2 regions of the Brevundimonas sp. EAKA genome follow, and region 1 is predicted to be linked to the other one. Evidence: predicted binding sites of a transcription regulator. Region 1 holds the regulator's gene; the other holds the start of a gene.
What was found. Region 1 encodes HrcA, which represses chaperone genes, less so after heat shock. Its sites were predicted from a motif close to GTTAGCANTCNNNNNNNNNGANTGCTAAC; they were not measured.
Positions count from the first base shown of each region.

Region 2: groES (co-chaperone GroES) is a predicted target of HrcA. The motif match lies at 1,990-2,018, and genes of this name have one in related genera.

Region 1 is NZ_JMQR01000181.1:338-4,742, reverse strand. It holds gene rph (ribonuclease PH) at 60-785, opposite strand; gene hrcA (heat-inducible transcriptional repressor HrcA) at 839-1,933, shown strand; gene grpE (nucleotide exchange factor GrpE) at 1,930-2,565, shown strand; gene ER13_RS16175 (S8 family peptidase) at 2,665-4,405, opposite strand, start outside.
Region 2 is NZ_JMQR01000187.1:279-4,246, reverse strand. It holds gene zigA (zinc metallochaperone GTPase ZigA) at 86-1,306, shown strand; gene ER13_RS16340 (hypothetical protein) at 1,353-1,787, opposite strand; gene groES (co-chaperone GroES) at 2,092-2,379, shown strand; gene groL (chaperonin GroEL) at 2,514-3,968, shown strand, end outside.

The DNA of each region.
Region 1 (4,405 bases):
CTCCGGGCAGGGACGGGATCACCCAGACGATGAACCGTCCCCTTAACGCGCGAAAGCCCCTATCGGCGCACCGCCTCCAGCGCGGCCTTTTGCAGGGCGAACAGTTCGGTGCAGCCTATTTCGGCTAGGGAGAACAGCCGGTCGAACTCGGCGCGGGAGAAGCCGCGCTTCTCGCCGGTGGCCTGGACCTCGACGATCTGGCCCGCGCCGGTCAGGACGAAGTTGGAATCGGCCTCGGCCTCGGAATCCTCTTCGTAGTCCAGGTCCAGCACCGGCACGCCGTCGCAGACGCCGCACGAGACGGCCGCCACCTGGTCCAGGATCGGGTCGGACTTCAGCACGCCCTCGTCGCGCAGATAGTTGAGGGCCGAGGCCATGGCGACCCAGGCGCCGGTGATGGAGGCGGTGCGGGTGCCGCCGTCGGCCTGGATGACGTCGCAGTCCAGCACCACCTGACGTTCGCCCAGGGCCTTTAGATCGACGACGGCGCGTAGCGAGCGGCCGATCAGGCGCTGGATCTCCTGCGTCCGGCCCGTCTGTTTGCCGGCGGCGGCCTCGCGGCGGCCGCGGGTGTGGGTGGCGCGGGGCAGCATGCCGTATTCGGCCGTGACCCAGCCCTGGCCCTTGCCGCGCATCCAGCCGGGGATGGTCTCCTCGACCGAGGCCGTCACCAGGACCTTGGTATGGCCGAAGGTGATCAGGCACGAGCCCTCGGCGTAGCGGTTGACGCCGGTCTCGATGGTCACGGGACGCAGTTGATCGTCGGTGCGTTGCGAATGGCGCATTGAGATGAGTCCTTGGAAGCGGGGGCTGCGGTGCTTATCCTGAAACCGTGAGCCTGTATGCCCCCAAAACCCCGCCCTTCGACGGCGCCCAGTCCTTTGCGGGGCTGGCGGGTCTGGATGCGCGCGCACGCGACATCTTCCGGCGCATCGTCGAATCCTATCTGGAGACGGGCGAGCCGGTGGGATCGCGCACCCTGTCGCTGGGCGGGATCGCCCTGTCGCCGGCCTCGATCCGCAATACGATGCAGGACCTGACCCTGGCCGGGCTGCTGGCTGCGCCCCATACATCGGCGGGGCGGATCCCGACCCATGCGGGCCTGCGCCTGTTCGTCGACGGCCTGCTGGAGGTCGGCGACCTGACGAAGGAGGAGCGGCGCGAGATCGACGGCCGGCTGGCCGGGCGCGGCCGCAACTTCGAATCCGCTCTGGACGAGGCGTCGAACCTGTTGTCGGGCCTGGCGGGCGGCGCGGGCGTGGTGTCCAGCCCGGTGCGCGAGTCCGGCGTCAAACACGTGGAGTTCGTCGCCCTGGGCGGGGATCAGGCCCTGGCCGTCATCGTCGCCGACGACGGCACGGTCGAGAACCGGATCATGACCCTGGCGGCGGGAGTCACGCCCTCCACCCTGGTGGAGGCCTCCAACTTCCTCAACGCCCGCCTGCGCGGCCGCCCCTTCGCCGACGCCAAGCGCGAGATGACCCAGGAACTGGAGATCGCCCGGCGCGAACTGGACCAGACCGCCGCCCGCCTGGTCGAGGACGGATTCGCCGCCTGGTCCGGCGGCCCGGACCGCGAGCGCGCCCTGATCGTGCGCGGCCGCGCCAATCTGTTGCAGGACGGCGAGGGGCTGGCGGATCTGGAGCGGGTGCGGGTCCTGTTCGACGACCTGGAGCAGAAGGAACAACTGATCGGCCTGCTGGACGGGGTGGATGCGGCGCAAGGCGTGCGGATTTTCATCGGCGCCGAAACGCGGTTGTTTTCACTTTCGGGTTCCGCCGTGATCGCGGCGCCCTATATGAGCGGCCGACAGCGGGTCCTGGGCGCCATCGGCGTCATAGGCCCCGCAAGATTGAACTACGCCCGTGTCATCCCGTTGGTGGACTATACCGCCCGGGTGCTGGGCCGGATGCTGGACGGGAACGACAAGTGAGCGACAAGCCCCTTAACGACGACTTCAACGAACTGGACGCCGACATGGCGGAAACCAACGCCGAACACGGCCTGGACGCCGATCCCTCGGACAATCTCGCGCCGCTGGACGCCGTCATCGCCGAGCGCGACGAGTGGAAGGACCGCGCCCTGCGCGTCGCCGCCGAGATGGAGAACCTGAAGCGCCGCGCCGAGACGCAGCAGAACGACGCCCGCGCCTTCGCCATCCAGCGCTTCGCCAAGGATCTGCTGGGCGTGGCCGACAATCTGGAGCGCGCCCTGATGGCGGCGCCCAAGGACACGGACGGCCCGACCGTGGCCCTCGTGACCGGTCTGGAAATGACCCAGAAGGCCCTGCTGCAGGCGTTCGAGACCAATGGACTGAAGCGCGTCGCGCCCGAGGCCGGCGAGGCCTTCAACCCCCATCTGCACCAGGCCATGATCGAACAGCCGTCGGACACGGTTCCCGGCGGCGCCGTGCTCCAGACCATGCAGTCCGGTTTCGAACTGTTCGGCCGCACCATCCGCCCGGCCATGGTCGTGGTCGCGGCCAAGGGCTCGGGCGCGCAGGGCGCCAACCCCTATGGCGCAGCCCCCGCGCCCGAAGGCCAGACCTTCGACGGCAAGGCCTGATGTGAGGACGTGATTGGTGAGGGGTGAGTAGTGAGCTGCGGTGTCTCCGCAAGCCGCTCACCTCTTGCTCACGACTCACCATTCACCAGTCACTCCCCCTCAGAACCTCCGCCGCCATCCGCCGATCAAGGCGAATTCCGGCGCGGCGTCCGCAACATGGCGCGGCTGACGGCTGGCCACGGCCTGGATCGTCAGGTTTGAGCCGTCCCACAGACTCCGCTCGCCCCCGAGGATGAAATCGATCTGGCGACCGCTCGGCGTGGCCGAGAAGCTGCGGCGCGAATAGGTGAGGGGATCGAAATACTCGACCGGCACATCCGCCAGCCAGGCCGAGAAGGCGCCGCTTTCGATCCGCAGCGGCTGCGACAGGGTGAAGCTGATCCGGTCGCAGAGCGCCGAACACCCTGTCAGCAGGCCCAGACGCCAGTTCGAACTGATCGCGGCCTGGTCCATCGACAGGAACCGGCCCTCGCTCCGGGTCGAGCCGACGCCGGCCTCGCCGATCAGGGCCAGGCCGGGCCTCAGGGTCCAGTCGCCGCCCACCGCATAGAAGCGGGTGCGCGACGGCAGGGCGAAGTCCGATCCGCCGGGCAGGAAGGCCCCCAAGGGCCCCAGACGCTCGTCCAGGCCGCCGATGCTGACCGACAGGCCGCCGTCCACGCCGCGCCAGGCCAGGGTGGCGCGGCTGTAGCTTGACGCCTCCGCCTCGACCCGCCTCAGCGGCATACGCCGGTCCCCGCCCCCGCTCTCGGCCGCAAGGGTCAGCGACCCGAACCGCAGGGCGCCGCGCGCCGCATGATCCGCCTGGGCCAGGGCGGCGAAACCGTCGCCGGCCGCGTCGAAGGGCGACCGCGCCCCGCCGCGACCCTGCCATGTGGCGAAGCTCAGCCGGCCCATCTCCAGGTCCAGCATGGCCTCCTGACGGGGTTCGTCGCCCAACCAGGGCGCGTCGGTCAGGTCATAACGCGCAGCGATGGGCTCGGGCGTCTCGACCGGCTGGGACGCCGTCAGATTCAGGCGGCCCCCGTTCGGCAGGGCCAGCCGGGTCGTCGCCGTCCGGCTCGGCGCGAACGGCGCGGCCTGATACGAGCGGCTCGGCGCCGTCGGATAGGCCCCGCCCAGCTGGACCGCGAACATCCGGTCATAACCGTCGAACAGGACGGTCCCCAGGGCGGTCTGGCGCGAGAAGGCGTCGCCGAAGGCGGGGCCGACGAAACTGCCCGGCTCGGTCTCGGCGACGATGGAGCCTCCGTCGGCCATCGGGGTCGAGCTCGTTCCCACCGGCCGGAAGGCGTTGGCCAAGTCCAGCAAGCCCCGGCCGTAGACGATGTCGGTCCCTGCGTCCCCGGCGTCGCGCGCCGTGTCGAGAAGGATGGCCAGGGCCTGACGCGCCGAAAGATTGGGGAAGGCGTCCATCAGCAGGGCCAGGGCGCCCGAGACATGGGGCGCCGAGAAGGAGGTGCCGTTGATCCGCCAGCAGCGGGTCCCGTCGCAGCCGGTGATGACGTCCTCGCCCGGCGCGGAAATATAGGCGGCGGCCGTGGCCCCCGCGCGGTTCGAAAAGCTGGACATGACATTGGTCTCGCCGTGCGAACCGACGGCGATGACAGAGCCGGAGAACCGGGGATCCACCGCATATTGCGCAGGCCAGCCGGGATTGGCCTCGCCGTCATTGCCCGACGAGGCGACGATGACCGCCCCGGAATCGACCGCGCGCAACAGGGCCGCCTCGAAGGCGGAGCCCAGCCGACCGTCGCCGCCCAGGGACATGTTGATGATCTTAACCCCGTTGGCCACGGCGAAGTCCAGGGCCCGGACCAGGTCTGAACTGCTGAAACAG
Region 2 (3,968 bases), on a different contig from region 1:
CTGACTACGTGTGTTATACTATAACGTAACTCTCATAGTCGCCCGGCTGTGGTCAAGCTCGGCGTAGCAGCCGTGGAGCGCCTTCGTGTCCGAGTTCAAGAAATTGCCCGTCACCGTCCTGTCCGGCTTCCTGGGGGCCGGCAAGACGACCCTGCTCAACCACATCCTGTCGAACCGCGACGGGCTGCGGGTCGCGGTGATCGTCAATGACATGAGCGAGGTGAACATCGACGCCGCCCTGGTGCGCGACGGCGGCGGCGCGGACCTGTCGCGGACCGAGGAACGGCTGGTGGAGATGTCCAACGGCTGTATCTGCTGCACCCTGCGCGAGGATCTGCTGATCGAGGTCGGCAAGCTGGCGCGCGAGGGTCGGTTCGATTGTCTGCTGATCGAATCCACCGGAATTTCCGAACCCATGCCGGTCGCCGCCACCTTCGACTTCCGCGACGAGGACGGCTTCAGCCTGTCGGACCTGGCCCGGATCGACACCATGGTCACGGTGGTCGACGCCTTCAACTTCCACCGCGACTATCCCTCGACCGACCGACTGAAGACCCGTGGCGAACATCTGGGCGAGGACGACGAGCGCACGGTCGCCAATCTGCTGATCGACCAGATCGAGTTCGCCGACGTCATCGTGCTGAACAAGTGCGATCTGCTCGACGCGGTCCAACTCGGGACGCTGAAGGCGATGATGACCCAGTTCAATCCCCGCGCCCGGATCCTTGAGGCGGTGCGGGGCGCCGTGCCTCTGGATCAGGTGATCGGCACGGGCCTGTTCGACATGGAGCAGGCGGAACAGGCCGCCGGCTGGTCCCAGGCCCTGCGCGGCGAGGTGACGCCCGAGACCGAGGAATACGGCGTCTCCACCTTCGTCTATCGGGCGCGCAGACCGTTCCACCCCCGGCGCTTCCACGACCTGCTGAACCGCGAATGGCCCGGCGTCTGGCGCTCCAAGGGCTTCTTCTGGCTGGCCAGCCGGATGGATTATGTCGGGTCCTGGAGCCAGGCCGGGGCGGTGACGGAACACGAATGGGGCGGCCTGTGGTGGGCCTCGGCCCCGCGCGATCGCTGGCCCGACGACAATCCCGAATGGCTGAAGGCGATCGAGGCGGTCTGGCGTCAGCCCTATGGCGACCGCCGTCAGGAGATCGTCCTGATCGGCAAGGACATGAACCGCGACCTGCTGACCTCGATGTTCGACGCCGCCCTGCTGACCCGGTTCGAGATGGAGCGCGGGCCCAAGGGCTGGTCCAGGCTGGAGGATCCCTTCCCGCACTGGGGCGCGCGCCAGGACGCGGCTTAACAAAAAGGGCGCCCCGCAGGACGCCCTTCTTCATCGGATCCGTCGCCTACCAGCGGCGGTCGTAGCGGTAGTCGCGACGGTCATCCCGGCGGTCATAACGCTGGTCCCGACGATAGTCGCGATAGTCGCGGCGCTGCTCCCAGCGCGGATCCCGGCTGTTGATGCCGTGTTCCCGCTCCCAGTGGCCCTGGTTCCGGTAGCACTGGCCGCCGCGATAATATTCGCAGCCCGAACCCCGGTTCGAGGAGGAGGCCACGGCGCCGATGGCCGCGCCGCCCAGGGCGCCGCCGGCGATATAACGACCGTCGCCGTTGCCGTAGATGGCGCCGGCCAGGCCCCCGACGGCCGCGCCGATCAGGGCGTTGCGGGCGGTGTCGTCGCGGTCGCGGTCACGGGATTGCGCCGAGGCCGGGGCGGCCATCAGGCCCATGGCGACGACAGGAGCGGCGACGGCGGCGGTGATCTTCAACATCTTGGACATGGTCGTCTCCTTTTATTTTTCGGGCCGGGTCCGCGTTTCCGAGGAAGGAAATGCATCCAGCGTCGAGACGGTTCTGCCAGCCCCCGCTTGAACGTCCTCGGAGCCCGCCATTCATTTTCGGTTCACTTGTCGCGGAAGTTTCGCAGACCCCCCCGGCCGCCCCGCTTGACGCTGGCCCCTGCTCTGACTAACTCCCGATCGCGTTAGCACTCTCACCGGTCGGCTGCCAAAACGGTGATCGAAGAGAGGCTGACCCACCGTTTTCAAGTCGCCCCCGTCCGGGGGGTACATAAGGAGAGAACCGATGGCGTTTCGTCCGCTCGGCGACCGCGTGCTGGTCAAGCGCGTTGAAGAAGAATCCAAGACCAAGGGCGGGATCATCATCCCCGACACCGCCAAGGAAAAGCCGCAGGAAGGCGAAGTCGTCTCCGTCGGCCCCGGCGTTCGTGACGAATCCGGCAAGGTCAACGCCCTGGAACTGAAGGCCGGCGACCGCATCCTGTTCGGCAAGTGGTCGGGCACGGAAGTGAAGATCGACGGCGACGACCTGATCATCATGAAAGAGTCGGACGTCCTCGGCGTCCTGAGCTGACGCTCAGAACGCCAGTGGCGAGTGACGGGTGGCGAGTGACGAGAGGAGCCGATACCGGCTCATTGTCCCGCGACTCTGCACTTCACTCGCCACTCGCCACTCGTCACTAACCACTCATTCAAGGAGCTGCCCGCATGGCCGCTAAAATCGTACAGTTCAACACCGACGCGCGCGACAAGATGCTGCGCGGCGTCAACGTGCTCGCCAACGCCGTCAAGGTGACGCTCGGTCCCAAGGGCCGCAACGTCGTGATCCAGAAGTCCTTCGGCGCCCCGCGCTCGACCAAGGACGGCGTGTCGGTCGCCAAAGAGATCGAGCTGGAAGACGCCTTCGAGAACATGGGCGCCCAGATGATCCGCGAAGTCGCTTCGAAGACGAACGACAAGGCGGGCGACGGCACCACCACCGCAACCGTCCTGGCGCAATCGATCGTGCAGGAAGGCCTCAAGGCCGTCGCCGCCGGCATGAACCCGATGGATCTGAAGCGCGGCATCGACAAGGCCGTCACCGCCGTCCTCGCCGACATCAAGGCCTCGGCCAAGAAGGTCGAGAACAACTCCGAGATCGCCCAGGTCGGCACCATCTCGGCCAACGGCGACGCTGAAGTCGGCGAAATGATCGCCAAGGCCATGGCCAAGGTCGGCAACGAAGGCGTCATCACGGTTGAAGAAGCCAAGACCGCCGAGACCGAGCTGGACGTCGTCGAAGGCATGCAGTTCGACCGCGGCTACCTGTCGCCCTACTTCATCACCAACGCCGACAAGATGGAGGTTCAACTCGAAGAGCCCCTGATCCTGCTGTTCGAGAAGAAGCTGTCGTCGCTGCAGGCCATGCTGCCGATCCTGGAAGCCGTCGTGCAATCGGGCCGTCCGCTGGTGATCATCGCCGAGGACATCGAAGGCGAGGCCCTGGCCACCCTGGTGGTCAACAAGCTGCGGGGCGGCCTGCGCGTCGCCGCCGTCAAGGCTCCGGGCTTCGGCGATCGCCGCAAGGCCATGCTGGAAGACATCGCCATCCTGACCGGCGGCCAGGTCATCTCGGAGAACCTGGGCGTCAAGCTTGAGAACGTCACGATCGACATGCTCGGCAAGGCCAAGAAGGTCACGATCACCAAGGACGACACCACCATCGTGGACGGCGTCGGCGGCAAGGAAGAGATCGAGGCCCGCATCGGCCAGATCAAGCGCCAGATCGAGGACACCACCTCGGACTACGACAAGGAAAAGCTGCAGGAACGTCTGGCCAAGCTGGCCGGCGGCGTCGCCGTCATCCGCGTCGGCGGCTCGACCGAAGTCGAAGTGAAGGAAAAGAAGGACCGCGTCGACGACGCCCTGAACGCCACGCGTGCAGCCGTTGAAGAAGGCATCGTCCCGGGCGGCGGCATCGCCCTGCTGAAGGCGACCAAGGCGCTTGACGGCCTGACCGGCGACAACGCCGACCAGACCGCCGGCATCGCCATCATCCGTCGCGCCATCCAGGCCCCGATCCGTCAGATCGTGGAAAACGCCGGCGTCGAAGGCTCGATCGTCGTGGGCAAGGTGCTGGAAAACAGCTCCGCCACCTACGGCTTCAACGCCCAGACGGAAGAG